3 regions of the Paenibacillus sonchi genome follow, and region 2 is predicted to be linked to each of the others. Evidence: predicted binding sites of a transcription regulator. Region 2 holds the regulator's gene; each other region holds the start of a gene.
What was found. The regulator LexA, encoded in region 2, represses DNA repair genes until DNA is damaged. The targets are predictions, from matches to a motif close to CGAACATATGTTCG.
Positions count from the first base shown of each region.

Region 1 (10,128 bases), 3.7 Mb from region 2:
CGGAGCCATAGTTGCTTACAACCATGTACAGGTCATTTTGCGCACGGACCATCCAGTTCGTATTCTTGCGGTCTGCGGGACCTCCATCCACAACATCATTCATGATGGCCCACCAGTCGGTCATCACAATACCCTGAAAACCCCATTCGCCGCGAAGAATTGTAGTGTTCAGATCATAGTTCGAAGCAGCCCAATGCCCGTTAACCGGATTATAGGAGGTCATGACCGAGTTCGCGCCGCCCTCTTTTACCGCAATCTCAAAGCCCTTCAGATAAATCTCACGGACAGCCCGTTCAGATACGATAGCATCCACCTTGCTGCGGTGCTTCTCCTGGTTGTTGCAGGCAAAGTGCTTGAGGGTGGCATTCGAGCCGCCTTTCATAATCCCGCGCGTGCACGCTGCTGCAAATACTCCGGAAATCAGCGGGTCCTCCGAAAAATACTCAAAGTTACGTCCATTAAGCGGACTGCGGCGGATATTCAGTCCCGGTCCGAGCAAAGTGTCTACACCGTTTCTGACCAGTTCCCGGCCTTCCATGACATACAGCTCTTCAACCAGCTCTGCATTCCAGGTGGCTGCAAGCAGTGTTCCGATTGGAACCTGAGTCGCCTTGTGTCCGCTGTCCATCCGAATCCCGGAAGGGCCGTCTGCCGTACAAGCTACCGGAATGCCGTAGTTGAATAATTGGTCGCTGACTCCGCCAAAAGCGGAAGCCGTCCCCGGTGTAACCAGCGGACTGCTCATCCCTTCCCCTCTGACAATGACTGCCAGGTCCTGGTCGCTCAGTTGGGCGATGAAGGTAGTCATGTCTACTTTTCCATCATGCACATCTCTTAAGGTATAGCCTTGATTGCCGGTCTGTTCAAGCGTTGCGGGCAGATTCTGCTCAATCCGCTCTTTCAGCGAAACCTTGCGCGTCGGTACGTCAACATAGAGCAGTTCATAGGAACCGTCTTCCTTCCGGGCGCCCGGCTTCATCCGCGTAAAGCTTTCGGTTGGCGCCAGCGCTTCCTGCAGCTGTTCGACTACCTCCAGAGCTTCCAGCACATAACCTTTGTGTCCTTCTACCTGCACTTCAACCAACTTCTTGATGCTGCTTCCCGCATAAATACGGTAGGTCCCCGCTTCCAGCACATAAGCAGAAGGATGCCCGGTCACACCGGCGTCATCATAAGAGGCCATCGAATGAACCGGGAAGCTCACAAGGAGGCGCTGCGACCCGCCCGGCTGGAGGACCCCCGTTTTGCCGAATGCCGCCAGCACTTTGGCCGGTTGTCCCAGCTTGCCTTGCGGTGCTTCGTAATAGACCTGGACAACCTCTTTTCCGGCATAAACGGTTCCTGTATTGGTTACGTTCACCGCGATTTCAGCATATTTTTTACCGTCCCGGCTGACCAGCCTGGCTTCTTCCGGCTCGATATGGAAGGTGGTATAAGATATCCCGTAGCCGAACTCGAAGTGAACTTTTTCCGGACAGAAGGTTTCAAAATAACGGTAGCCCACATAGATATCTTCCTGATAAAAGTTTTTGAACTCATTGCCGTAATTTGCAGTTGAAGGATAATCGTTGATGGAATACGCGATGGTATCGGTTAATTTACCGCTTGGCGTCACTTCTCCGGACAGCACGTCGGCAATGGCATTGCCCCCCTCCATCCCGCCGTGCCAGGAATAAAGCACACAAGGAATAGGATGCGCATAGCTGGTATCGTTCAGCCAGCTCATATCCATAATATTCGACACATTCAGCACGACGATGGTCTGCTCAAAATAAGCCGTTACCTGCTTCAGCATCGTCTGCTCGTCCGCGGTTAACTGGTAGCTTCCCGGCGCATCGGCATTATCCTGATCTTCCCCTGCTGTGCGTCCGATGATAATAATCGCCTTATCCGACTTGCTTCTGGCCTGGGCTACCAGCTCATCGGTCAGAGGCATTTCCTTCTGGTGCCACGGCTCTGCCGCCCAGGCTCCGCCGCCGTTGTCAAAAGGATTGTGCTCAATCCACTTCTCATAAACCGCCGCCAGCTCTTCGTTGACAGCAAGGTTCTTTTTGCTTCGCAGCCCATCCAGCAGGTTGGTTGTGTAGGAGACATGCACACTCCCGCCCGAACCTGTGCCGCTGCGATAATAATTCACCTGGGTTCTGCCAAACACCGAAACGGTCTCCCCGTTCCGCAGCGGAAGCACCTGACCTTCATTGCTCAGCAGCACCGCGCCTTCTGCACCTACAGTCCGGCTGAATTCTGCAAAACCCTCTAATGGAACTCCTAAATTCTGTGTAGTCAATTTCGTTTCCTCCTGATTGTCATTTACCTATCCAGTGCAGGTTCTTTAGAAAGGGGCTTGCCCCTTCCGAAATTTCTAAGATTTTCCGAACCCGTGCATATCTACTACTATAAAGAATCCCCTTTCAAGAATCAAAGGGGCGGTATGACCATTTAAATGTATCAAATAAGCTATTACTACTGCCGCAGCCGTAAATCTGACCGCTGCTGCGGGCCAGAATTTTTTATTTCCTCCTCTGCTTCATCATCCGGTTATACATCACCAGCGCGGCAATAATCATGCCGATCATCGCAACACTGCTTGCTGAATCCGGTGACATTCCAAACATGAGACATACGCTGTTCACCAAAGTTCTCGTAAGCAGCGCAACCATAATCAGCATCAACGGACGCCAAATATTATACCCTCTCATCCCCTTAACACTCCCAATCTATTATTTATGACAACTGATAATGTTTATTCTCCTAGCTATTAGTTGCTATTATAGCATAAGAAGGAATGCGCATACATTTTTGCAAAAAAGCCCGGCATCACCTCCTCCATCTATCTTTGACAAGAACACATGTTCGGTATATAATTCCCAATATGAGGGGGATTCTGTATGGATATGATGGAGAAACTGGAAATTTTAACGGCTTCGGCCAAATATGATGTCGCCTGCACCTCCAGCGGCTCCGAGCGTAAAAACCAGGCCGGCGGCCTGGGCAATGCGGTCAGCATGGGGATTTGCCACAGCTTTGCTGCAGATGGGCGCTGTATTTCACTGCTTAAAGTGCTGATGACCAACGGCTGCATATACGACTGCGCTTATTGTGTGAACCGTAAATCGAACCAGACACGCCGGGCTGCATTGACACCGGAGGAACTCGCAGATCTGACCATGCAATTTTACCGCCGCAATTACATAGAAGGCCTGTTTCTTAGCTCCGGGATTATGCGGAGTCCCGATTATACAACCGAGCAAATGATTGCCGCTCTTGAGCTCCTGAGGAACACTTACCACTTCCGGGGTTATATCCATGTGAAGGCGATTCCCGGCACAGATGATGTGCTGCTGTCCAGACTCGGCTTGCTGGCTGACCGCATGAGCGTCAATATCGAGCTGCCTTCCCAGGAAAGTCTCGGCCGGCTGGCTCCCGACAAAAGCAAGAGCTCTATTCTGAAGCCTATGTCCCTGATTAAGGAAAAGATTAACGAGAACCGCTCGGATCTCGTCAAATATAACCACGCCCCCCGCTTCGCTCCCGCCGGCCAGAGCACCCAGATGATTGTAGGGGCCACGCCTGACACGGACTTCCGTATCCTGACCCTCACCGAAGGGCTTTACCGGAAGTATGGCTTGAAGCGCGTTTTTTTCTCTGCCTATACCCCTGTTGTGGAGCATTCTCTCCTGCCCGCTCTAGACACCAAACCGCCGCTCCTGCGGGAGCACCGCCTTTATCAGGCCGATTGGCTGCTGCGCTTCTACGGCTTTCAGGCGGGGGAGTTACTGGATGAAGCTGCGCCTAATTTTAATCCCCTGCTGGACCCCAAATGCAGCTGGGCGGTGAACCACCGGGAACAATTCCCGGTTGAAATCAACCGTGCTGCGTATGAACAGCTGCTGCGGGTGCCTGGAATCGGCGTAAGGAGCGCACAGCGGATTGTTAAGGCGCGCCGGGCCGGAGCACTGGATTTCGCTGCCCTGAAGAAGCTTGGCGTGGTACTCAAACGCGCACAATTTTTCATTACCTGCAAAGGAAAAATGCTGGAGGGCCTGAAGGTAAGTGAACACACTCTGCTGCGTTCACTGATGTCCGGACAGGAGCTTGCTGCGTTAGAGCCGCCGCAGTACGAGCAGCTCACCCTCTTCGACGACTCCGATCTGGCAGCATTGCCGGCGGCAGGGGCCGCGGTGCATAAGAGAGGAGACTGGCCTTAATGTTTAAGCCGGCTGCGTTGGCCTATACCTATGACGGCAGCTTTGAAGGCCTGCTGTGCTGCGTGTTCGAGAGCTATCAATGGAAGGAAACCCCGCTTGCCATCCATTCGGACGGGGAAGAACAAGGCCTGCTGCTGGAATCGAAATGGATTGCTACCGACAGCAGCAGAGCAGACCGGGTGCTGAAATCGCTCCCGCTGCGCATCTGTCCTGAGGCAGAGGAACTCGTGCGCCTGGGATTCTGGTCATGCACGCCGGACAGGGAGCTGCTGCTGCTGAATTTTCTATACCTCGGCTTCACCCATGGCCGCAAGGTAATGAACATGCTTGCTGACGATACGGTGAATACCCTGCATAAGGCGGTTCAACAGCTCCGGCGGGAGGCACATCTGTACCTGGGTTTTGTGCGCTTTTCCGTGTACGGTCCGGTTATGGCGGCGGTCATTGAGCCCAAGGGATTCGTACTGCCCGTCATTCAGGATCATTTCTGCGACCGCTTCTACGGCGAAAGCTTCATGATTTACGACAAAACCCACCGCGTGGCCCTTATCCACCAGCCCGGACAGCAGGCCATTATTCCGCTCGAGGAATGGATACCGCCGGAGCCGGATGCTGCGGAGGAAGAATACCGCCGCCTATGGAAGGGGTTCTATAACGCCATCGGCATCCGCGAGCGCAAGAACGACCGGCTGCGGTCCTCGCTGATGCCCAAGCGGTACTGGAAGCACCTTACGGAGATGAAGGGCAGCACAACAGCAGCAAGTGGCGGTAAGTTAACAGGCAGCAGCAAGAAGCTGGAAGAAAGGTCGCTCCGGCTGGGAGATGGAGATGGTCCATTCCAAAGCTGATTTCATCAGAACAGTCATAATCCACCACATCACATTGGGAGATGCTGAGGATGAATGAGCCGGGTTTGGAGAAAGCGATGGATACTCTACAATATTTGAGCCAGGATTCAGACGCCAGACGATTGTATGAGGCCAGGCAGTAGTATTTACATGATGAAGCTTCCATGATTGAAGGGGCGAAGTCAGCGGGTATTATAAAACCATTTAACCGGCAATGAATTATAGACCGCATTATTCTATAGTGATACATTTATATTTGGAATAAACCTCTATACCGGAAAGGATTGATGTACATGGGGATGTTCAACATTTAGTGTTAGAAACCAGTAGACTGCTATTGAGACGGTACAAACAAGAGGACGCGGAATTCATATTCCAGGTAGTTAGCCAACGTAAGATTGCAGAGACCACAATTATGATCCCCCATCCATATCCAAGGCAGACCGTTGATTGGTGGATAAACTATGTAGATGGGAATTTTGATGAGGGTAAGGCATATGAATTGGGCTTGTTCAGAAAAGACTCTCCTAACAATTATGTAGGGAATTGCGGATTAATCAGTGTGTCAAAAGAACATAACAACGGTGAACTGGGATTTTTTATTCATCCAGAGTATTGGAATACGGGTCTTGCCACGGAAGCCTGCCAAGCTTTGATTGATTTCGGGTTCATGAACCTGGGTCTTGAAAGAATACATGGAAGATGCATGTCGAAAAACATCGGTTCTAAAAGGGTTATGGAAAAGTCAGGATTAGTTGTTGAAGGACTTGCGAGAAATGAAGTTTTGAAATGGGGCAAATACGAAGACGTTTGTCACTTAGGAATCATTCGTTCCGAGTGGTTGAATAGCAAGTCATAAAAGAAGAGGGGCGAAAGCTCCTCTTTACTATTTTTCAATACTCAACTGTTAATCTATCCCATCACATCTCCTCATACACAGCCGGGTCCTGATTCCACAACCGGCCGTCTTCCCTGCTGAGTCCAGAGATTGCCTGCAGCTCCGCTTCCGACAATTGGAAATCGAAGATATCCAGGTTCTCCTTCTGGTGTTCTATAGAACTCGCTCGGGGGATCGGAATCGCGCCAAGCTGAATATGCCAACGCAGTATCACCTGGGTAGGCGTTTTGCCATGAGCTGCAGCAATACTTCCAATCGCTTCATTCTTCAGCATATCGTGACCACAGCCCAGCGGGCTCCACGACTCGGTGACAATGCCGTGTTCAGCATCTTTGGCACGCTGGTGCTCCTGATTAAGCCAAGGATGCAGCTCCACCTGGTTGATGCTCGGAGCGACACCCGTCTCCTTAATTAAGCGTTCATTATGCTCCGGCAGGAAATTGCAGACCCCGATGGAACGGATATAGCCCCGCTTCTTCGCCTCGATCATTGCCTGCCAGGCTTCCACATACAAATCCACCTTGGGATTGGGCCAATGGGTCAGATACAGATCGTAGTAATCCAGACCGCCTCTATATAATGATTCCTCAATCGTTTCAAGCGCTTCCTGGTAAGCGTGATGACGCCCCGGCAGCTTCGAGCAGATCAGCAGTTCTTCTCTCGGCACCGGGCTTTGACGGACCGCTTGTCCCACAGCCCCTTCGTTCTCATAGTTGAACGCCGAATCAATCAGACGATGAAATCCTCTTGCTCATTCTGAGAACCTCCTTCACCTGTTTCATATTAAAATAGCACTTCTCCACGGAGTAATCAAAACTCTTAGACCTCAGGAGATACCACATGCACAACGCTTGCCCGGAAGTCAGTTAAGACTTGCATTGGGCGCCGTATGATTATGGTGTGGGTCATTCTGCGGACACGGTGAGCTCCCTTCACGATCGATCCGCAGCCGTTGCGGACAGGAAAGCCGTTATTGAATGAAGATTCGTCCATTTCGCAGGACAACGGACTGAGATGACTCTATTTGTCCTTTTCCCCTTTATTCTGGGCTCCATCGGACGATATAACGGCACCTGAGTCCGTAACTGCTGAAAAAGTAAGATCTTTGGCAAAATAAGGGCTCCTCAGTCCACTTCCGTCCGCGAATGGAGCCCAATCCTCCTGCGTCGCTTATATTCTCTAAGGCTTCCAGGATATCCGCATTTTCTGACACTGTATAATTTCCTATACAATCAAAAAGGATGCCCCGGCAGCCATTTTCATGACGTTTCAGGACATCCCTATAATAGACCTTTATGCCTTTAGTTCAAAGCCTTCCATACCCAGTTCTCTACCTCTGGCAGGTCGATGCCTTCTTCACGGATATATTGGTTGTGCTTCTTCACCATCGCATCCATTTCGTCCGCGATCGCTTGATATTTACCGGCATCCGGCAGGCTTAGTACAGCTTCCTTCGCCAGGTCGAAGCGGTCCATCTGATTCAGCACACGCATATCAAATGGTGTGGTAATATCGCCGTTCTCACGATACCCGTGCACATGCAGGTTATGGTTGTGGCGGTCGAAGAACAGATCCTTGATCAGACCTTCATAGCCATGGAATGCGAAGATGACCGGTTTATCCTTTGTGAAAAATTGATCAAACTCAGCGTCAGATAAACCGCGCGGGTCCAGCTTCTGGCTTCTCAGCTTCAAAAGATCAACCACGTTGATATAGCGGATTTTCAGGCCAGGCAGCTTTTCATGCAGGATGGAAATGGCAGCCAGGCTCTCCATGGTAGGCTCAGTACCGGACGAAGCAATAACCACATCAGGCTCTTCACCCTTGCAGGTGCTTGCCCAGTCGATGATTTTCAGTCCTTTGTCCACCAGCTCTTGGGCTTCATCAGCCGAGAACCATTGCGGGCGCGGATGTTTGGAGGACACAATCAGGTTGATCTTTTGACGGTCATTTAAGATCGTATCGAAGACAGCCAGCAGGGTATTGGCATCCGCCGGCAAATATTCACGGATAAATTCCGGTTTCTTGTCTGCCAAGTGGCCGAGCAAGCCCGGGTCCTGGTGAGTGTAGCCATTATGGTCCTGCTGGAACACTGTCGATGTTGCGATGACATTCAGGGACGGAATATCCGCACGCCAGCTTTGGTCTGTTGCTTTGCGCAGCCATTTGAAGTGCTGGGTAATCATCGAGTCCACTACACGCAGGAACGCTTCATAGCTTGCGAAGAAACCGTGACGGCCTGTCAATACGTAACCTTCCAGGAATCCTTCGGCCTGATGCTCGGATAACTGCGAATCAATCACCCGGCCATAAGGAGCGAGGAATTCATCGTGCGGTTCCTTGATTTCATCCATCCATTGGCGTTTGGTCACTTCAAACACAGGACCCAGGCGGTTCGACATCGTTTCATCCGGTCCGAAAATTCTGAAGTTGCGGTTCTCTTCGTTGAGCGTTACAACCTCTTTCAGGTATTTGCCCAGCACCGCCATATCTTGTGCAATCACTTGCCCGGGAACGGAGTTATCGAGTGTATAGCTGCGGAAATTGGGTTTGTGCAGGTCTTTAATCAGGTGGCCGGCGTTCGTTACAGGATTCATTCCCATACGTCTGTCGCCAACAGGCAGGATTTCAGCCAGGTCCGTGTTCAAACGGCCATTCTGGTCGAATAATTCTTCCGGTCTGTAGCTGTTCAGCCAATCGAGCAGTGCAGGAGCGTGCTTCATGTTCTTTTGATCCACTGGAATCGGAACCTGGTGGGCACGGAACGAGCCTTCGTTCGGCACTTTATCCCATTCCTTCGGACCGGTCCAGCCTTTAGGGGTACGGAACACAAGCATCGGCCATACCGGGCGGGTGGTGTCATTGTTTTCACGCGCGTTCTTCTGGATTGCTGCAATTCGCTCGATGATGGTGTCCAGAACCTTCGCCATTTCCGGGTGCATCAGTTCAGGATTGTCACCTTCTACAAAAAACGGCTCCCAGCCCATGCCTGTGAAATAAGCGGTTAACTCCTCTTTCGACATCCGGGACAGAACAGTCGGGTTGCTGATCTTGAAGCCATTCAAATGCAGAATCGGCAGCACTGCGCCGTCTGTAATCGGATTGATGAACCGGTTGGAGAGCCAGGAAGCCGCCAGCGGTCCGGTTTCAGCTTCACCATCACCCACAACCACGGCAGAGATCAGATCCGGGTTATCCAGAATCGCACCCACGCTGTGGGACAGGGAGTAGCCGAGCTCTCCGCCTTCATGAATTGACCCTGGAGTTTCCGGAGCCGCATGTGATGCCACACCGCCAGGGAAGGAGAATTGCTTGAACAATTTTTTGAGGCCAGGGATATCCTGCGTGATTTCCGGGTAGATTTCGGTGTAGCTTCCATCCAGATAGGAGTTGGATACCATAACCTGGCCGCCATGGCCCGGACCTTCAACATAGAACATATCCAGATCATATTTGCAAATCACGCGGTTCAGATGGGCATAAATAAAGTTCTGGCCGGGAATGGTTCCCCAGTGTCCAATAGGCTTAACCTTGACATCTGCATCCTTCAAAGGTTCTCTTAACAACGGGTTATCTTTTAAATATAGCTGTCCTACCGATATGTAGTTAGTTGCACGCCAGTAAGCGTCGAGTTTGGCCAAGTACGTTTTTGATGAATAATCCACAGGCAGAGTTGACAATCCCATTTCAATCCACTCCTAATCCATTTTTCTTTTTCCTGAACCTAATTACTTCCACAAGTACATCATACCTCTGGGTTTATAAAATTCAATCATTTTAACAATTGATACGGTCCAATTTTGTGAAATTTTGAACATAGTATGAAAATCAGAGCAATACTTTGTAAAAAAGATTTTATTTTATGCAAATTGTAATTATATTCTATTCAATATTTAGGAAAAAAAGCCTTAAGCGCACTGGATGTTCTGGACAACCTCATTCTAAATACGGTATTATTCTGGTGGAATTTATCTGCAAATATGGAACGAAAACAACCCACCTATCCACTGCCATCAGGAAGGAGAACAGAATAAAACAGTGAAAACATCATTTATGCCCTCCCGCTTCCGCAATCCGGTAATACTTACAATCATAGGACTCCTCACTCTTACCATAATCGGCATGATTATTTGGGCAGGACTCGGCTTATTCTTTGCCAAAAGCGGACACTTTT
Region 1 covers NZ_CP068595.1:2,118,557-2,128,684, reverse strand. Annotated here, with positions in the region: gene JI735_RS09845 (glycoside hydrolase family 3 C-terminal domain-containing protein) at 1-2,287, opposite strand, end outside; gene JI735_RS09840 (hypothetical protein) at 2,511-2,699, opposite strand; gene JI735_RS09835 (putative DNA modification/repair radical SAM protein) at 2,889-4,208, shown strand; gene JI735_RS09830 (TIGR03915 family putative DNA repair protein) at 4,208-5,056, shown strand; partial or broken gene JI735_RS38120 (Rpn family recombination-promoting nuclease/putative transposase) at 5,086-5,196, shown strand; gene JI735_RS09825 (GNAT family N-acetyltransferase) at 5,394-5,915, shown strand; partial or broken gene JI735_RS09820 (aldo/keto reductase) at 5,977-6,693, opposite strand; gene JI735_RS09815 (phosphoketolase family protein) at 7,256-9,640, opposite strand.
Region 1: the regulator LexA is predicted to act here: its motif matches at 2,843-2,856, upstream of JI735_RS09835 (putative DNA modification/repair radical SAM protein).

Region 2 (10,128 bases):
CTGGACCACTAGCTTTTTGCTGGGCATGGAATGCTGTGTCCGTGCTGTTACGTGGGAGGTCACAGTAAACTCCCCCTCGGCTTCCATCGTTCCTTCTGCTTTATATATACCATTCCCTGCTGACTCGCCTGTGAATTCAAGCTTTGACTCTGTATTATTGTTGCTGACGATTTCAAAAAGAACTTCTTTCGCATCATCCACCGGTTGGCCGTTTTGTGTAACCAGCGCCTCAAAGACCACCTTCTGGCCCGCTGCAACCTGCTGAGGACTCCAGGACAGTTCTACTTTTATAGGCTCCATGGATATATTTGACTCAGCATGCATATGATTCATATCCCCATTGCCGCCAGAGCAGCCAGAAAGAGTTGCCGCAATGATTAACGATAACAACGCAGTCAGTTTCCTTGGGTTCAACATTTGGAGTCCTCCCAGGTAATTGGTAGATTTCATGATAATACTGACATCTTGTGAAGCATTCTCATCTATTATACACATAATATTCGAATTATCAGTAAATAAACTCATTTTTCCGCACTATGCCGTGATAATGGTCACATACACTTCCTTTTTCAATAAAAAAGCCGCATCCCAAATCAGGATAACGGCTTCTTGGAAGCGGTGCTATAAAGTTTCTACAAGCGGCAGAAGCTCGCTGAGATGTCCAATCTGATAATCCGGTGTGATCTCCGGGTCGGATGCTTTGCCGGTGCGGTTAATCCATACGGTTGTCAAGCCTGCTCCAAGTCCGCCAAGAATATCGGTTGTCAGTTTGTCACCCACCATAATTCCTTCCTCGGGGGTGATATCCAGCAGATTCATGGCATGTGTGAAGATCCCCTTGTCCGGTTTGCCTTTGCCAAAGCTCCCCGAAATCACAACATGGTCAAAGTAAGGAACCAGCTCCGGAACTCCGTCAAGCTTTTCCTGCTGCAATGCAGGACAACCGTTCGTCAGGAGCAGCAGCTTCACCTTCCCCTTCAGCTCATCCAGCACTTGCAGTGTTTCTTCATATATATACGGGCGGCTGCGGCGTTCTGCGGCAAACTTAGCCGCCAGCGTTTCGGCAAGAGCTTCATCCTCCACACCCAGCGCGGCCAGTCCGCGGCGCCAGGATTCCTTGCGGTAGACAGGGGCAAGCTGCTCCATTTGACGGAATTCAAGCTGTTCACCGGCCGTAAAATTTCCCCACAACGCTTCAAAAGGGTTGATTCCTATCAGCTTGGTGAACGGAAATGTCTCATACGATTCATACAGATTCCTTGCTTCCCTGCGGACCGCTGCTTCCAGCTCCCGGGGATCGACGGAGTCTCCTGCTGCTTCACTGGCATAGCGGAATGCTTCTTCTACGCTCCGCTCATCCCAGAGCAGTGTGTCATCAAGGTCAAAGAGTACGGCTGAAATCGGCATTGTAGTTCTCCCTCTCCCTATGCTGGTCTATATCTTTACTATTCGTTCACTATTTCCACATGATTCTGCTTGGCGAACTGCTCCAGACGCTCTGTCATAGCCTTAATGTCATAACGGTTGATCAGTCTGGAGAATACCCACTGTGTGCGCTTGCCTTTATACTTGATAGAGACTGTGCCGCGAGTAACGGTAATTTTCTCAATATCTGCTGCCGGCAGCAGACGCTCCCGGTTATATTTAATGGTGGACAGTCTGGCGCGTTCAACCTTCAAATACGGACGGCGGAAAAACAGCAGTGCCGCAAGCAGAAAATACAGCACTACTCCCAGCCAGTTGGCGAGAATGCCGCTTCCTTTTGCTTCATCAATGGAGCCAACTACCCAGAACATAATGCCCAGCAGCATTAGCACGACGGGAAATACGATGTTGCGGCCTTTGAAAACATCGCTGCTCTTGGCAGCGGCAGAAGAGGTTGAAGCATAGATGGATTCTTTCCCTTGCTTCTTGCGTTGCTTGTTGACTTGCTGTGTGTTGCGTTGAACCATTCTTTCCCAAGAACGGGCCATGTCAGTTCCCCCTAGTCATCCTAAAATATCTATGAAAAGGAACAGAGCATCATTAACTCCTGCCTTGTTGCCTTGTTCATGCTCTTATTTATCCACAATCTCAATGTTGTTGAGCTGAGCGCGGAAGTTGCTGCGGATATTGCCCAGGTAGATCTCGCGCAGCTTGGCTCTTTCCGCAAGCTCCTCTTCATTCAGGCCGTCACTCTTCTGTTTGCGCGCCAATTCATTGATGCGGGCGACCAATTCATCAATATTCAATGTGTTTCCCTCCTCTATAAATTCATTCTAACTGTGCCATGAGAAAAAGAGCTTGTCAAGGTCTGCTCCCTGAAAGCTCTTAGCTCCATCTATGGGTACTGTTTCAGTATGAATATACAGGTAAAGTAAGCACATCTCCGGCTTGGATATTGCTGTTCTCCAGGCCGCTTGTTCGTTTGATTCCTTCTATATATACAGCCGTTTTCATATCAGCCGGTTTATTCTTCAGTGCAATGCTCCATAGAGTATCCCCACGTTCCACTACGACCCTCTTTTCCTGCTTGGCCGAAGACACTGATCCTGCAAACACATTGCCCACCACCGTAAACCCTGAGATCACCAGCAGAACAATCAAAGCCAGCTTTACAATATGATCTGTCCGGATGAATCTGCGATTGCGATGTGATGATATTAAAGATAAAAGCAGATTCTTAATATTTAGTCTATCCATTGAAGCTGTATGGTCTTCATGAACCTCATCGTAAATACTGCGGTATGTGCTGTACTTTAACATATTAACCAGCCTCCAAACACTTGTTCTTACTTTCGAAATCAATATAACACGAACATGTGTTTTGAGCAATAGTTTTTTCGAACAATTGTTCCCTTCTTATGCACAACCCTTTTTTCACGGATTATGACAGCTCAATTCACAAATCACCGCTATTTCCGCCAACGTTTTAGAACTTATGTTTGTACGAACGGAAGTTCTATGTTATAATTTTCCCAAACATAGTATATGGGGTTGATTCCGATGTCAAAGATTTCGAGTCGCCAACTGGCGATCCTGGAATTTATTCGTAACGAAGTCCGCAGCAAGGGTTATCCGCCTTCTGTCCGGGAAATCGGCGAAGCTGTAGGACTGGCTTCCAGCTCCACGGTACATGGCCATCTGGACCGGCTGGAGAAGAAAGGGCTCATCCGCCGCGATCCGACGAAACCGCGTGCAATAGAATTGCTGGGTCAAGAGGATTCCGAGAATGTTCATCAGTTCGTTCAGACGGTAACACGCATTCCTGTCGTTGGGAAGGTTACTGCCGGGGTACCGATTACAGCAACTGAGAATATTGAGGATTACTTTCCACTGCCTACTCATTATGTAGGAGACAACAAAGTGTTCATGCTGTCCGTCCTTGGCGACAGTATGGTAGACGCAGGCATTATGAACGGTGACTACGTGATCGTCCGCCAGCAGCAGACTGCGGATAACGGCGATATCGTGGTTGCCATGACTGAAGAAGATGAAGCAACCGTTAAGACCTTCTACAAAGAGCGCGACCACATCCGCCTCCAGCCGGAGAATCCGGCATACGAACCTCTACGTCTGAATCGTGTCACGATTCTGGGCAGAGTTATCGGCCTATTCCGCGATATTCATTAGCTTTCCCCCTCTATTAAGACTGCTCCGCTGGAATTGGCGGACAGTCTTTTTTCCTTTCTCCTATTAGACCTTTCCGCGTAACCTATTTTGCTCGCCATCCAGTCTTTCCATATGCCCTTTTTACCCGATGGGAACATTTGTTCCTTTTAACTCGCCGATGCTAATTATTTCAGAACGCTCCATCCTCTCCGCTCATATCCTGATCATAAAGGAGTGCTGATCACGATGCCCGCCTATCGAATCATTATTGATCTGTCACAGCGGATGCTGTATCTGCTCGACAATGACACTGTTATTAGAGGTTTCCCTGTAGGGATTGGCAAAATGTTAACGGTCTCTCCGGTTGGAGAATACACCATTATCAACAAACAGCGTAACCCCGGAGGCCCGTTCGGCGCCTTTTGGATGGGCCTGTCCAAACCACATTACGGGATTCATGGAACCAATGACCCTTCCTCTATCGGCAAAATGGTCTCCCGCGGCTGTATTCGTATGTACAATGAGGATGTATTGTGGCTCGCAGCTACCGTTCCAGTTGGAACCAGGGTAACCATTCGGGAATAACAAACGTAAAGGACACCTATGCCAGACGCGCAGCAGCGTCTTCGCAGGGTGTCCTTCATGTTCTAACATTTATTTTGCGTACTAACAGGAAAAGTGCAGTAATATGTCGAAACTTGTACATTGTAAAATTAAATCTTGAAAGGAAGTGCCTGGTTTGAATCAATCCAAAGTCAGAACCCACGTCGATTTTAAAGTCGAAGCACTGGGTAAGCTCTCTAATCTTTTGCTGAACAATAATCATGGAGAACGCAAAGTGAATCTGCTTACCGCGTTCGGCAGCATCGAAGGCAATGTAGCTACGAATACAAGCAGCAAGGAAGATGTTTTTAATTTCAAGTCACTGATGGACGATGTTATCGTAGACGAATACATCTCCTACCTGGGTGCTGAGCATCCCGAAAAATCATTCAACTACAATTTTGTTGTCCTGGACAACGTGGTTGTACGTCCTTTTGCTAATTATGAGACTGTAATTGAATATAAGCAGCTTATTGTTTATGCGGATCAAATTACGGCCTTTAACTTCCTGTAAAGCTGTACAAGTACATCTCTACATATTGGAGCAATAAACGACTTGTGCCTCCTGGTGAACATCACCATGGCCCGCAGACTAAAATCACGGAGGCACTCAGCTTTATTGCTGCGTCTGCTCGTATCCGAGTTCATCCAAAATGCCTTCTGCCAGCGCAAGCTGAACCTCCTCGGGTTCCTTCAGCTTTCTGGCATAAACCACTGCGCTTTTAACCACTTTTTCGATCAGCCGCCGACCCTGTTCTTTGGTAATGGACACTTCCACCTCAGAGCGCCCCACCACCTCCGCTAAGCAGCCCCAATCGCTGCCGCAAACCTTCTTCCATTCCCGTCATCCTCCAGTTATGTAGGTTATGATACATCGCAACCTTGAAAAGGCACCCCGAAGGATGCCTTGAAATGCAGAAACTACTGCTCCCACTCCCCAAGCTAACTACAGAACACTGCGGAGTAACCGGATCGCAGCAGTATTTAAGCGCAATGCTTCACGTATGGAAGCTCTTGCAGCCAGCAGCTCGCGTCTCGCCCGGCTGGGATTCGGCACCCGCCGCAAATTTTCATTGATTTCTTCCAGTCTCTCCAGCAAAATAGCTCTTTGCGTCCGCAGCAAATTCAGCGCTCTGCGGATTCTTGCACGCTCGCGTTCTGTCATCATTTACACCCCTTTTACGTTTGATAGTATAAGAGATGCAATTGATGCCGCATTGGCATGTGCGATCAGGCAGTAAAATTGAAGACAACAAATGAGCCGCTTCTCAGCAGCTCACAAGAAGAATGGGAATACTCCCATCCAAAAGAAGGCTGGACCATCGATTATTCCTGTTTTTTCGGAACACGGACTCTGAACTCAAATCCATCCCGGCTGTAACACATTCCGGCTACAAGCACATCATCCGGGGTCCATCTCTGCACAGGTCCGGCATAGTCTGCTATAACATGCGGCTTGCCTTCGATTAACTGAACGACGTATACCTTCACTTGAGCAAGCGCCGCGGCGAACAAATCGGCATCGCTCGTCAGAACTTTATACGTTGACTTCAAAAAGGCACCTCCTTATCGGCTGGTTGATACCCACTCAGGCAATCCCCTAATTTTTTGGAATCTATGTATAACAAATTAACAGACTCTCCATTTCAGAGAGGAGAATTTCCATACATAGGTAGTATACAGCGGTACGGAACTATATGTAAACGAGTCAAGCTGTTTATTTTCCATAAAAAAGAGTGCATTCTGTTAATTATTTAGAATCTGGCATGAAAACAATCTTTTTAGCAAGTGTCATTTTTATGACTTGGCTTGCCTTTCCCTGCAGGATTTGGTAAGACTAATTTAGTTGAGAACAGACTGAATTGTAAGGAGGAAGCACTTTGGAGGAAATAAGAATTCAGAAAAAGGACCGCGCCGTCAGCTTTAGGGTGAGCGAGGAAGCAGGCGAATTTATCGTTTTTGACATGTCACTGTCTAACCCGGCCGGCAGCCGCACCAATTATAGCGGGAAACAGTTCCGGGAAGCCTGGAAGGCAGTAGAATCCATCCTTGGGGAAACGGCGATTCCTAACGAAATCATCAAGTATGCAAACTCATAATCTGCAGCAAAAGCCCCGGCAACGGGGCTTTTCTTTTCAACTAAATAACTGATCGTGATTGCTATGTCTTCTTGGGTATGTCCAATAACAAACAAAGTCTCAGATGAGTCCGCATACGCCTGGTAAACAAACTTTTTCGCAAAATAAGGCCATCTCTGTCCGCTTTATTCCGCCGATGGAGCCTATTCCGCCTGCACCTCCCTATTCATCTGAAGCTTCATAGATATCCACATTGTTTAGCATTGTATAATTTTCCAAACTATAAAAAAAACCCTCAACGCTCAGAGCGTTAAGGGCTGATTCATTCTAGTAAAGCGTCATGTACTGATCTCTTTCCCACTCATGAACCTGAGTACGGTAGATGTCCCATTCAATTTCTTTCAGCTCATAAAAATGAGCCAAGGCATGTTCACCGAGGGCTTCGGTAATGACATGACTGCGGATCATTTCGCCCAGCGCTTCCTTCAGATCGGACGGCAAGCTTGGAATACCTTCTTCGATCCGCTCTTCTTCCGACATCACATAGATGTTGCGGTCGATAGGAGCCGGAAGATCGAGCTGGCGCTTGATGCCGTCGAGACCTGCCTTCAACATGACAGCAAGTGCCAGGTAAGGGTTAGCCGCAGGGTCCGGATTACGGACTTCGATGCGTGTGCTGAGTCCTCTGGAAGCTGGAATACGGATCATTGGACTGCGGTTGCTGGCAGACCAGGCCACGTAGCAAGGTGCCTCATAACCTGGAACAAGACGTTTGTAGGAGTTCACTGTCGGGTTAGTGATGGCTGCAAAAGCACGTGCGTGCTTAAGAATGCCTGCCATGTAGTACCGCGCCGTTTTACTCAGACCCAGTGTGTCGCTTTCGTCATAGAACACATTCTCATTGCCTTTGAACAAGGATTGGTGCGCGTGCATACCGGACCCGTTCATCCCAAAAAGAGGCTTAGGCATAAAAGTAGCATGCAGGCCGTGCTGGCGGGCAACCGTCTTCACGACAAGCTTAAAGGTTTGAATTTGGTCGGCTGCCTTGATGGCATCAGCATATTTGAAATCAATCTCATGCTGGCCGGAGGCAACTTCATGGTGAGATGCTTCAATTTCGAAGCCCATCTCCTCCAGAGTCAATACGATTTCACGGCGACAGTTTTCCCCAAGGTCCATCGGCGCCAAATCAAAATATCCGCCCTGGTCATTCAATTCTGTTGTGGGATTGCCTCTTTCGTCTGTTTTGAACAGGAAGAACTCCGGCTCCGGTCCAACATTCATCGCAGTGTAGCCCATTTCTTCGGCCTCCTGCAGACAACGCTTCAGAATGCCGCGCGGATCACCGGCAAAAGGTGTTCCGTCAGGCATGTACACATCGCAAATCAGACGTGCTACCCGGCTGTCCGTTACCCAAGGGAAAATAACCCATGTGCTCAGATCAGGGTAGAGGTACATGTCAGATTCTTCGATCCGCACATAACCTTCGATGGAAGAACCATCGAACATCATTTTGTTGTCCAGCGCTTTTTCCAGCTGGCTGACAGGAATCTCAACATTCTTAATTGTACCGAGCAAATCGGTAAATTGCAGACGAATAAAACGGACATTTTCATCCTTAGCGATACGCAGGATATCTTCTTTTGAGAAGCTCACTTTACCCTCTCCCTTTCACGTCTCTTTGTATTATTTATTAAAAAACCGGGAAAGCTCGCCTTGAATAAGAGACACTTGTCCCGGTCTTTTACCGGAAACCAGTTCCTGCTTCAGTAAACGGTGCAGCTGTGAATCAGACAACTCTCTACGTCTAACCTCTGTGTCAGGGGTAATGACTGTAGCTTCTTCGGATTCCTTCGAGACGGGATTCATTACCTGCTTGATACCGGCAATATTAACCCCCTTCTCAATCAATGCCTTGATTTCCAGTAGGCGTTCCACATCATTAAACGAGAATAAACGCTGGTTGCCGGATGTGCGCGCGGGCACGATCAGACTGTGCTGCTCATAATAACGAATTTGTCTTGCCGATAAATCAGTTAACTTCATTACGATCCCTATAGGAAATAATGCCATATTTCTGCGGATTTCATCACCCATGACTCATCCAACCTTCCAATGATCTTTTTCTCATCTCATTGTACATTTCCTTATATGACGTGTCAATGGTGTGTAAGATATTCTTACAGGATTTTATGTAACCTTAAGAATTCAAGTAAAGTGAGTGTAAGCTAAAACATAACACGACCTCCGAAGTATATCACAGAGAGCGATGCACAAGCAAAACTTACAGCGCTTTCAATGACCTTAGTTCAAGCAATAACTCAAAAGACAAAAAAAGTACCCACCAGCCTGGCCGGTGGGCAAAATTACGGGATGGCATGTACTGTTCACTCCACAAAAAAGTTTTGTATGCAGTGGTTAAAAGTTGCAAGATTCTTGATTTAAAAGATGGAGCATTATATAAATCCGATTCAGCATAAATTACAGCAATTTACGGTCCCTCATGCTCTGCAGCGCCATCAAAACTCCATATTTTACGTGGGAATACGTTAATCCGCCTTGCATATAGCCGATATACGGTGCACGGATCGGGGCATCCGCAGATAACTCCAAGCTGCCGCCCTGGATAAAGGTTCCTGCCGCCATGATGACAGGATGCTCGTAACCCGGCATATCCCACGGCTCGGGAACGACATGGCTGTCCACAGCTGCGGCGCGCTGGATTCCCTGGACAAAAGCAATCAGGTGCTCTGGCCCGTCAAAAGACACGGCCTGGATCAAATCCGTCCGCGGTTCATTCCAGGCCGGCTTCGTCGTAAAGCCGCAGCGCTGGAAGACGGCAGCGGCAAAGATGCTGCCTTTCACTGCCTGCCCGACCGTATGCGGGGCCATGAACAGCCCCTGGTAGAGGCCGCGCGTCGTTCCCAGCATGGCGCCTACTTCACCGCCGATGCCCGGCGCTGTAAGCCGGTAGGCCGCAAGCTCCACAAGCTCCTGCCGTCCGAGAATGTAGCCGCCGGTTTCAGCGATACCGCCACCGGGATTTTTGATCAGGGAACCCGCTACCAGATCGGCCCCCACCTGTGGCGGCTCAAGCTTTTCTGTAAATTCGCCATAACAGTTATCCACAAAAACAATGACATCCCGTTTCAGCGATTTAACTTTCTCCACCATTTCACCAATTTCAGCAACCGTGAAGGAGGAACGCCAGTCATAGCCGCGCGAGCGCTGAATGCCGATGACCTTGGTCTTGTCATTAACAGCCAGAGCTACCTCTTCCCAATCGATCTTCCCTTCAGCCGTCAAAGCCGTTTCGCGGTAGCCGATGCCGAAATCAGCCAGAGAGCCTGTCCCGTCGCCCGGTTTGCCGACCACCTTGTGCAGCGTATCATAAGGTCTTCCAGTGATGTACAGCAGCTCATCTCCGGGACGCAGCACACCAAAAAGCGCCGTTGATATCGTATGTGTGCCCGAAGCAAAATGAGGCCGCACCAGCGCCGCCTCCGCTCCGAATACCTCGGCATAGACAAGATCCAGCACTTCCCGGCCCCGGTCATTGTAGGCATACCCGGTGGAGCCGGCAAAATGAAAATCGCTTACCTGCTGGCGCTGGAAGGCTTCAATGACCTTCCACTGATTATGATCCACAATCCGTTCAAGCGATTTCACCGCACTTTCAATTTCCTGCTCTGCGGCCTCTGCCGCCTGTAAAATATCCTCCGCAAAAACTGCCATTCCTAATGTTCTCTCCTTATCTGTACCCATCTATATAAGTTGAACTTTAGTTTTACATTGTGGGGTATAGTCGTAACTGCGGGGAATGTTTGGACTTCCAGCCGCTGTTGTCCCCAGATTT
Region 2 covers NZ_CP068595.1:5,883,794-5,893,921, forward strand. Annotated here, with positions in the region: gene JI735_RS26245 (FixH family protein) at 1-417, opposite strand, end outside; gene JI735_RS26250 (HAD family hydrolase) at 622-1,407, opposite strand; gene JI735_RS26255 (hypothetical protein) at 1,446-1,973, opposite strand; gene JI735_RS26260 (DUF896 domain-containing protein) at 2,058-2,231, opposite strand; gene JI735_RS26265 (LysM peptidoglycan-binding domain-containing protein) at 2,335-2,745, opposite strand; gene lexA (transcriptional repressor LexA) at 2,986-3,612, shown strand; gene JI735_RS26275 (L,D-transpeptidase) at 3,838-4,176, shown strand; gene JI735_RS26280 (hypothetical protein) at 4,331-4,708, shown strand; gene JI735_RS26285 (hypothetical protein) at 4,811-4,987, opposite strand; gene JI735_RS26290 (hypothetical protein) at 5,141-5,359, opposite strand; gene JI735_RS26295 (hypothetical protein) at 5,521-5,748, opposite strand; gene JI735_RS26300 (hypothetical protein) at 6,075-6,293, shown strand; gene glnA (type I glutamate--ammonia ligase) at 6,600-7,928, opposite strand; gene JI735_RS26310 (MerR family transcriptional regulator) at 7,959-8,369, opposite strand; gene JI735_RS26315 (methionine gamma-lyase family protein) at 8,754-10,007, opposite strand.

Region 3 (10,128 bases), 950 kb from region 2:
TTTGAAGCTGCGGGTTTATCTCTTCTCAGCTGGCTGGAATTGAGAAAGCGGGAGTGGGATCTTCTACAGGTGGAACTGCTGCGCCGGGAAGGAATGAACGCCCGGCTGCTGGAACTGCAGGAAGAGCTGGCAGTGAGCAGCAGGGAATTGGAGGAACTCTCACGCCGTTCCAGTGAGTTGCTGCACGAAGGCGGGGCTGCTGACGGTGAGGAATTTCTGCGGCGGTCAGCGGCTGTGCAGCAGCGCGCCGAGTTGACGAAATCGATCCGCCAATGGGAGCTGGCCATGTTCGGGGGCTGGGAGAATCAAGCTGCTGCGGAGCTGATGGCACTGCTGGAGACTCATGACGCATACACTCTGGAACAGGAACGGAATGCTGCGGAGGAGACTGCGGTTAGTATTGAGGATGAGCGCAATGCTATGCTGCAGCATCGGGGCAAGCTGCTGCAGGAGCGTGAATATTTGCTGGAGCGCGGGATGGAGGATTCAGTCCTCCAGCAGCTGGAGGAGCAGCGGGCGGCGCTGCGGGTAATTGCAGGCCAATATGCAGTAACAGCATTGGCGGCTGAGCTTATGGGCAGAACGCGCCGTATCTATGAGCAGGAGAAGCAGCCGCAGGTGCTGCTGCTGGCTTCCGAGTATTTTGCCAAACTGACGGAAGGGGAGTACCGGCGGGTAGTAATGACACCCGGCAACAAGGAGCTAAAAGCGGAGCACAGAAACCTGGGGCTGCTGGACAGCGGCCTGCTCAGCCGGGGAACGGCGGAGCAGCTGTACCTGGCTATCCGGCTGGCGCTTGCGGAGACGATGTCACGGCAGGCGAATCTCCCGCTGCTGTTCGACGACCTGTTTGTTAATTTCGATGAACGGCGGCTGCATGCGGCACTCGCCCTGCTCGGCGAGCTGTCCGCAACCCGGCAGATTATCATGATGACCTGCCACCGGCATGTGGTTGATGCGGCAGCCAGGATCATTCCCGCAGCGTCGGTTATTCCCGTCTAGCCATGCTTACCTCACCATCGTGCGATAAAAAAGCGCCTTAGAAAACTCATATTTCGAGTCACATGGAAAGAAAGGTAAAAATGCTCTTGGCCCCTCATCCGCAGGAATCGTCCCCGCCCGCAGGAATCATCAGAATCAAAGGTAAAAATACCTTTGATTTCGGCACTGCGGATGGCCAAGTGGAAAAAAGGAGCTTAATTTCCTCAGAAATAAACAATCGTGAGGATTAAGTGGAAAAAGGGAACTTAATTCGGTGATATTCCCTTATTTGGAGCGAAGTGGGCTAAATTAGTGTACCTTTTTCCACTTAGCTGCCCGGGTTGCTTGATGCTCAGACAAATTAGTGATACTTTTTCCACCTAACCAGTAAACGAAGTGTCGGGAAGATACTTATTCTCTATACACAACCTTCTTGACACTAGGAATCGTCGCAATCAAAGGTAAAAATACCTTTGAGTCGTCCCCGCCCGCGGGAATCGCCCCAATCAAAGGTAAAAATACCTTTGAGTCGTCCCCGCCCGCAGGAATCGCTGCAATCAAAGGTAAAAATACCTTTGATTCCGACGATACGGTTCCCGGATTTGATCCCTATCATATCCCAGTATCTGTACGGTGCGCGTTCACATCCCGCAGCAGCCGTTATTTCCGGGTAATCCGGATTACGGGTTTAACGGCGACGATAGTGATCCCCTTACCGTCCGTGCCGGGGGGATCTGCCGGGCGCGGGGGCGGGGACATCGGGGCACGCAGCAGCATTATGACCCATACTAGCGACACCGCGCCGAAGATGGGATAAAATATAGACAGCAGTGAGCTGAAGCCAAACTGGCTGAACACGTAGCAGATCAGCATCAGGAGTGGAGTCACAAGGACGGGGGCGACCGGCAGGCGCTGCTGAAGCTGTACACTGACACCGTAGATGTCGGCTACAAAAGTGCTGAAGATCTCCATGAAAATCAGCAGCAGATAGATACTCTGTACGGCGGGGCCAAGGCGGATGGCGATGGTGCCCATCGGGATCTCATATTGAAGGGTGCCCGGCATTTGCGAGCTCATGGCAAAATGTGCCGCGAGCAGCAGGAAGCCGATGCCTATTCCTCCGAGAATGCCGCCCCGCAGCAGAGCTTGTTCATCATTGGTATGCCGGGCCAGCGGCACCAGTACGGCTTGAGCCATTCCGAGATTGAACGCGGTATAGAGCAGGGGGGACATCCAGGCGCCAAAGAAGCTGTGATCCGTCGGAAGGAACAAAAAGCGTTCCGCACCAGGCACGCCCAGTGTATTAAAAATAATAATTAGCGACAGAGTAAGCATTAGCGGCACCACCAGGCTGTTGATCTGCAGGATACCTGAAATTCCGCGCTTCAGCAGCAGGTAGGAACCCAGAAGGGTCAACAGCAGACCTGCCTGATAGGGCATTCCGAGATGCTCCTCAAAAATAGCCCCGGCCCCGGCCAGCATAATGCTGTTCACGCCAATCAGGATAATCATGGTGAACAGGCTGATGCTTCTCCCGGCACGTTCACCGAAAAGATGGCGGTTGAAATCCTCATAAGACTCTGCTTGAACGCGCCGGGCGATGATCATCATTTTGGTCCCGAGCCAGATAAACAGGACGGTGGAAAACAGGATGGTCAGCACCGCCCAGTGTCCATAACGTGTGAAGAAACGGAGGATTTCCTGGCCGGTAGCAAAACCGGCGCCTACGATAGTACCAATATAGGTGAAAGCGATTTGCAGTGTGCGGACATGGGATTTCATGGCTCCCTCCTTAAAAGTGCTGCCAAGATAAAAATAGCTATACCAAAGGATAGCCTTGTGCAGTCCATATAGTACAGGTTATGATGTTGAGCAGAAGGACATGACTTCCGCCTAATACTTATATGAAGTGGTTACAGCGGAATGTCTGGAATTATAAAGGGTAATGGAGGTTCATAACATGGAATTATTGAAACAACGGATTTTGGAGGAAGGGGTCGTCCTTTCCGATCAGGTGCTGAAGCTGGATGCTCTGCTCAACCACCAGGTTGATCCTATGCTGACGATGGAAATGGGACGGGAGTTTGCCGGGAGATTTGCTGATGCTGGAGTTACCCGTGTGGTTACCGTGGAATCCTCGGGTATTGCCGTGGCATTTGCCACCGCTTATGAAATGAAGGTGCCGCTGGTTTTTGCCCGCCGCAAAAAAACGCTGCTCGCTGATCCGGATGCGCTCTGTGAAAGAGTTCCTTCGTTCACCAAAGGCATCGTTACAGACATCATGCTCTCCCGGCAGTTTATCTCCCCGGATGACAAGGTGCTGTTTATCGATGATATCATTGCTAACGGCGATGCTGCGCGTGGTCTGATCAAAATCATCCACCGTTCCGGTGCCGAACTGGTCGGACTCGGTGTAGTTGTAGAAAAAAGCTTCCAGGCAGGGGCCAGAACCATTCGGGAACAGGGGATCCGGCTGGAGTCGCTTGTCCGCATTATGTCATTGAGTGACGGGAAAATTGTCTTTGACGAATAAAGGGTGACAATTAGAGGAAGTTAGCCTATTTTTAAAACATCTGCTTTCCACTCTATAACTTTTCCTTTATAATAAACATTAGACATGAGAGAGGAGGCGTCACGATGGGGAAAGAACCGGTGACAGAGCAATTTTTTATTGATAAACTAACCGAGGCCAAGGATCACTTCGAACGTGCGCTGGATTGCAAACATACGGAATTCGACGACCTGTATCCCTATATGATCGAACATCCTCAGTTTTTCTGGTACAAACGTTACGTCGCTTGGTCTGAGCTTCTGACCATCACGAGTCTGTGTGAAGAGCTGTCCTTCAACTGGAGACAGAAATTCAGTGATCATCAGGTGGAGTATTTGGAGCAACGTGTGATGTCCGCTAAAGTTCTTGACTTCTGGTTTGAGAAGAATGAAGCGCTGATATAGAACTTCATAAGATATAAGGATTGATCTGCAAGCAACTAGACCCGGATGAGTACTCATTTGGGTCTTTTTCACGGCTGGATTAGGGAATGGACGTGTTGGAAAGGAAAGGTGACTTCAGGCTTATGATCAGTGATGAACAGCTGGATGCGTACCGGATTTCCGGTGAGAAGATACGGGTTGTACGCGACGGATTGGAGAGCAATGATGTAAAAGGGATTGTGCTGGCTTGGGACGAGTCTCAAGTGATGATCCGCCGGCCCAATAAGCGGGTTGTGAAGCTGGACCGCAACTATATCTACCAGCCCTTCGCCGAACCCCGACAAGAGCCGGAGAGTATATAATATACAGCAGCACTAACAGCCCCGTCCGATTATAGGACGGGGCTGTTAGTGCTGCTGGCAGGTCTTAAATCGATAAGGCCATCTGCTCCACCGCTTCTTCCCTGGGAAGCACATTAAGCTCAGGATTCAGACCGAGATAGGCACGCATCCGCAGCATCATTTCATTACGGAAGCCGGGCCATGGAATATTCATCTCTCCGGCATAGCCGCGGCAGGAATACTTGGCCTCTACGCCACGCTGGTCCTGGCGGACGGTTGTGATCTTCAGATTATGCGCGGTGAGCTCACGGGTGACCTCCTGCAGCATAAGAGAAGTCTTCTTCGTTGCACCAGACACCAGCTCCATATACAACTGCGGTGTCTTGAACAATCCGCTCTTGCCGATGACCCGGCAATCGCGTTCAAATACTTTATGAATGAACGTCAGCAGCAAATAGCTTCGGACAAGTGACTTTTCATCTTTGGTTATATCTTCTGGGATCAATGGTGTATTTAGTGTACTTCTCTTGGTAGTCGCCATATAAATCACCTCATTTATAGTATGCGAACCTTTGTTCTCATTATACTCCTAACAAGCAAATAAAAGCAATATTTATACAGAAATTTATGCCAATAAAAATAATTGCGAAAAAATATTGACTCAATGAATCCTGCGTGGTATGATCTATCTTGTGGCCGCGAAAGCGAGTCCAATGATATGCGGTCGTGGCGGAATTGGCAGACGCGCACGGTTCAGGTCCGTGTGGTAGCAATACCGTGGAGGTTCGAGTCCTCTCGACCGCATCAATTTAACAATGAATGAGCTCTTGAATTTGTCTTTGTGACGGTTCAGGAGCTTTTTACATATTTTTGAGTTTTAGGCTAACACCCAATCTGGCACAACTGTGCTGAAGATAGTGAAAACGAATCCGCCGCAGTTATGCTCTTTCAGGACTATCCAGTCTATTATAGATATATTAAATCCTTTATTTAAGTTTTTTTGTATGAATAAAGGATATAAAGAGTCTATAAAAGTTATAATAGGAGGACGATAGAATTGGCAATTCAACATGCAACAGATCAGAATTTCAATCAGCTGGTTCAGGGAAACGGAGTAACGGTAGTGAACTTTTGGGCTTCCTGGTGCGGGCCGTGCAGAATGTATGCTCCTATTTTGGAGGCTTTTGCAAATGAGGCAGAAGGGAAGGTTAGTGTCATTAAAGTCAATGTGGATGAAAATCCGGTTACGTCTGCCCAATATAGCATTATGAGTATCCCCTCTACACTTATTTTTCAGAATAGCACATTAAAATATAAGGAAACGGGGATTCTTCCGGCCAGGACTCTGCGTACCCTGGTTACAGGAGAAGCTGAATGAGATATGACTGTGCCATTATCGGTGGAGGGCCGGCGGGATTAAATGCGGCTTTGGTGCTCGGCAGAGCGAGGCGGAAGGTGATTTTGCTCGATAACAACCGGCCCAGAAACGCTGTAACTCATGCCTCTCACGGTTTTATTACCAGAGATGGTGTCACACCGGCCGAATTCCGGCGTATAGCTTATGAAGAGGTGCTGCGGTATCCGTCGGTTGCTCACCATTCCAGCCAAGTCACTGATGTTCGCCGAACCGGTAATGAATTTTCAATCGTCACGGAAGACGGGCTATCCTTCACGGCACGCAAGCTGCTGATCGCCACGGGGCTGCGTGAGATTTTCCCGATATTCCCGGGTTGAGTGAGCATTATGGAAGAAGTTTGTTCAATTGTCCCTACTGTGATGGCTGGGAGCTTCGGGATCAACCGCTTATTGTGCTGTCTGACCAGCCGGGAGTGTTTCATATGGCCAAAATTCTGTATAACTGGAGCAAAGACTTGATTGTTGCCACAGGCGGGGCAGATGTGCTGACAAAAGAGCAGCGGGAGCTTCTTGCGTCCAGAAATATTAGGATCATTGAGCAGCCTGTCACAGTATTTATAGGCAGTGAAGGTAAGCTGCAGCAGGTGGAATTTGCAGATGGAACGCGGCTTGGGCGGACCGGGGGATTTATTGCTCCGCGGCTGCAGCCGAAGGCGGCTTTTCAGGCACAGCTGGGTTATGAAGTGACAGAGACGGGCGGAATTGCCACGAATGAGATGGGGAAAAGCTCAGTACCCGGAGTATACGCTGCCGGAGATGCCTCCTATGTGATGCCCTCGCAATTAATCTATGCTGCTGCCCAGGGCAGTAAGGCCGCTATGGCGATCAACATGGAGCTGACGGAAGAGGAGTTTGCGTCCAGATAAATTCGGTGATCTCAAAAATTGTTAAGGCCGCTGAGAGGCAGGCAATACCAGCGGCTCACAGATAATGCTCCAAGCCGCAGGTACCCGCTCGGGATCAGAAAGTATAATTCCCGGCTCTGGTGAAATGGTATAGTGAGCCTCTTAGCGGGCTTTTGGCGATGGCATCAAGGATAGAATAGTCCATAATTGTTTTTTCCCTTTCCGGTTGAATTCACTTCTGCTATCTTGAAGAAGCAATAATACAGGCTGGAAGGATGACAAGCTAATGAAAATTGAAGCGTTAAGTCAGGACAGAAGAGACGAATTTTTGAATTTTTGCCGGAAATACCGGGCGGAGGTTGATGAATCCTTTTTATATGAAGAGGACCTTGCTGAGTTTGAGCTGTCTGAAGAGAACCCCACATATGTTGCGATAAATGCAGAGGGAACGCTGGTTGCAGCAGCTTCGCTGATTTTGAACGATTACAACCGCAGAGGGCGGAAAGGCCGTTTTCGGATTTTTCAGGCGGATACAGCTGATCAGGCGCTTTACCGGGAGCTGCTGCAAGCCATTCTACCGCATACGGCAGGTCTGGATAGGCTGGATATATTTGTGCCGACGGTGAATACAAGAGAGACGAACAATATGCTGGCTGCCGGATTTGTCGTGGAGCGCTACTCCTATTTACTCGTCAGAGATGAAGAGAGCATTCCCGATTTCAGCTTGCCCAGCGGGTACGAAATTAAGCCCTTACGGCCTGGAGCCGATGAGTCTGTCTGGTGTGAGGTGAGAAATGCCGGCTTTGCCAAACTTAAAGGAAGTGAAACGCCGGCCACCCCGGAGATGGTAACTAAGATGATCTCCGGCAATGACTACATTGCCAACGGCTTATTAATCCTCTACCATAACAGCCGGGCGGTCGGAATTGTCCGTGGAGCCGATGATGACTACGAAGGCTCACCCATCATGAACATTGGCCCTTTGGCTGTACTGCCGGAATATCAAGGGAAGGGGCTTGGAAGAATTCTGCTCAGAGCGGCACTGCAGTTCGCCAAGGAGCAGTCATACACGCAAACTGTATTATGTGTAAATGCTGAAAATGAGCGTGCCCAGGCACTGTATATCGCAGAGGGCTTTAAGCAGGTGGAGGCTGCTGCCTGCTTCACATATGATCTGACAGCTAAATAGAAGTAATGATAAAGCGCCTGGGAAACCGGGCGTTTTTTGACATCAGAATTTACACTTGAGGAAGGAGAATGCCTTTGTTTGTAGAAATTTTTGTAGCGCCAATATAACAGTTACAGAAAGGGACATTCCAATGAAAACACTGGTCATTGTTGACGATGAGCCTTCGGTGCTGAACGGATTGCGGAGCTATGTGGACTGGGCGGGGCAGGGGATCGAGCTGATTGGCACGGCGGATGACGGAGATGCGGGACTTGAGATGATCAAGGCGCTGAAGCCGGATATCGTGCTGACCGATGTGCAGATGCCGGCGATGGACGGCATCCGGATGGCGGCGGAAGTGCGTGCGGTGCTGCCTTTCACCAAAATCGTGTTCATCAGCGGGCATAACGATGCCGATTATTTGCGGTCTGCGCTGCAGATCCACGCGGTGGATTACCTCCTGAAGCCCATCCGCCGCAAAGAGCTGGCCTCTGTCATGGGCAAGGTGACGGGAGCGCTTGATGCGGAAGCAAGGGAACGCAGCCGTGTGAAAGAGATGCAGGCCAAGCTGGCCCAGAGCCTGCCGCTGCTGCGTGAACGGTTTCTCCTGTCTGTAATCAGTGACCGCATTAATCCGGCGCATATCCGGGAGAAGCTGGAGTTTCTGGATTTGACGTTGTTATCTGCAAGCGATTACATCGTCATCGTCATTATGATTGATGATGTGCCGCAGGTACTGGATACCCGCAGCGAGCAGGATAAGCAGCTGCTTTCCTACACGGTGCTGAATATTATACAGGAGTTAATCGACAAGCAGATGCGGGGCATTACCTTTGAGAAGCAGCCCGGAGAGTATGTGGGAATTCTGCTGACCCGGCAGCTGGATGACGGAGATGCGGAAGAGGCTGAGGAGGTTCAGTCTCCCGAGCAGGAGCTTCTCCTGCTGGCGGAATCCATCCGTGACAATCTGCGGCAATGGCTGAAGCTCAGTGTGACCATCGGGGTGGGCGAGGGCGTCAGCAGCTTGCCGGAATTGCCGTTGTCCTATAAGCAGGCGAGAGGTGCGGCAGACCAGAAATGGTATCTGGGCAAAAACCGCATCCTTTCGATGGACAAGCTGGAATCCGCTGAGCATCTGCGGTACCGCTATGAAGCGGAGTGGAGTGAACGGGTGCTCACGGCATTAAGGTCAGGAGACCGGGAGCGAACCTTGAGCGAGCTGGAGCAGATTTTTGCACGGCTGGAGCAGAACCGCGGGCAGGGCTCCCGTTATGCCCAGAATGTCAGCCTGCATCTGATCCTGCAATCCGGGCAGGTTATGCTTGAGCTGAACGGGATGTCAGAGGACTGGGAGCAGAAGGAGATGGAAGCCTGGAAGCAGGTAATGCGCCAGGAAACGATACATGATTTGCTGCAGTATACTGCGGCATATCTGCAAGAGGTTTGCGATTACTCCCGTTTGAAGCGTAGTGGAAAAGCCAGCGAGGTTATTGAACGGGTACGCTTGCTGATCGGGCAGAGATATTCCGAGAATTTAAGCGCAGCGGACATCGCTGAAGGCGTATATCTCAGCCCTACCTACGTCAGACTGCTGTTCAAGCAGGAAACCGGAGAAACCTTATTTGAATATCTGACCAAGGTCCGGATAGAGCAGGCCAAAAACCTGCTGAAAGATCCGCAGAATAAATTGTATGAGGTCTGTTATGCGGTGGGTTATACCGATCCCAGCCACTTCAGCAAGCTGTTCAAAAAAATAACGGGATGTACACCAAGCGCATACAGGGAGCAGCTGAAATGAGGCCGCCTGAACTCCTGCGGGAACAAGCCGGGCAGAACGGGGTGTTTGCCTTATGAAAAAAGCCTGGGCTTATCTGATTGGACTCAGTCAGGGGATTCTCTCTGCGAAAAATTGGCTGCTTGCCTATGCCCTGCTCATTCTGCTGCCTGTGTCGATTATGCTGGGCACCTTTTATCAGCGCTCCAATGATGTATTGGAGAAGGAAGTGACCCGCACGATGCAGCTCACCCTGAAGCAAGCGGGAATGAACCTGACCTATAAGCTGAACCATATCCGCGACAGCAGCAACTCCGTCTTCATGAACCAGATCCTGTACGACAATCTGCTGCAAAAGGACAAGATTACCGATCAGCTGGGCCAGATCAGGGAGCTGCGGAATCTTGCCGAAACCGCCCAGGAGAATGAGGATATTTTCCGGCTGCGGTTTTTTGTTGAGGCTTCCCGGATGTACGGCGGTGACCGGATTAACCTGTATCCGCTGGCAGATATGGACCAATACCCTTGGTACGAAGCTGTGAAGGAGGCTGGCGGGGGCATTGTCTGGACGGGAGTATATCCGGAAATCTATAACGATTATGGGGAAAAGAAGATTTTCTCTGCCGCCCGGCTGCTGCGCAACCCCCGGGACTATGAGGAGATTGTCGG
Region 3 covers NZ_CP068595.1:4,929,643-4,939,770, forward strand. Annotated here, with positions in the region: gene JI735_RS21855 (YkvI family membrane protein) at 1,642-2,763, opposite strand; gene JI735_RS21860 (xanthine phosphoribosyltransferase) at 2,942-3,514, shown strand; gene JI735_RS21865 (hypothetical protein) at 3,619-3,936, shown strand; gene JI735_RS21870 (hypothetical protein) at 4,059-4,277, shown strand; gene JI735_RS21875 (YhjD family protein) at 4,342-4,797, opposite strand; tRNA gene JI735_RS21880 (tRNA-Leu) at 4,977-5,060, shown strand; gene trxA (thioredoxin) at 5,314-5,634, shown strand; partial or broken gene JI735_RS21890 (NAD(P)/FAD-dependent oxidoreductase) at 5,631-6,538, shown strand; gene JI735_RS21895 (GNAT family N-acetyltransferase) at 6,804-7,706, shown strand; gene JI735_RS21900 (response regulator transcription factor) at 7,837-9,483, shown strand; gene JI735_RS21905 (cache domain-containing sensor histidine kinase) at 9,536-10,128, shown strand, end outside.
Region 3: the regulator LexA is predicted to act here: its motif matches at 4,822-4,835, upstream of JI735_RS21875 (YhjD family protein).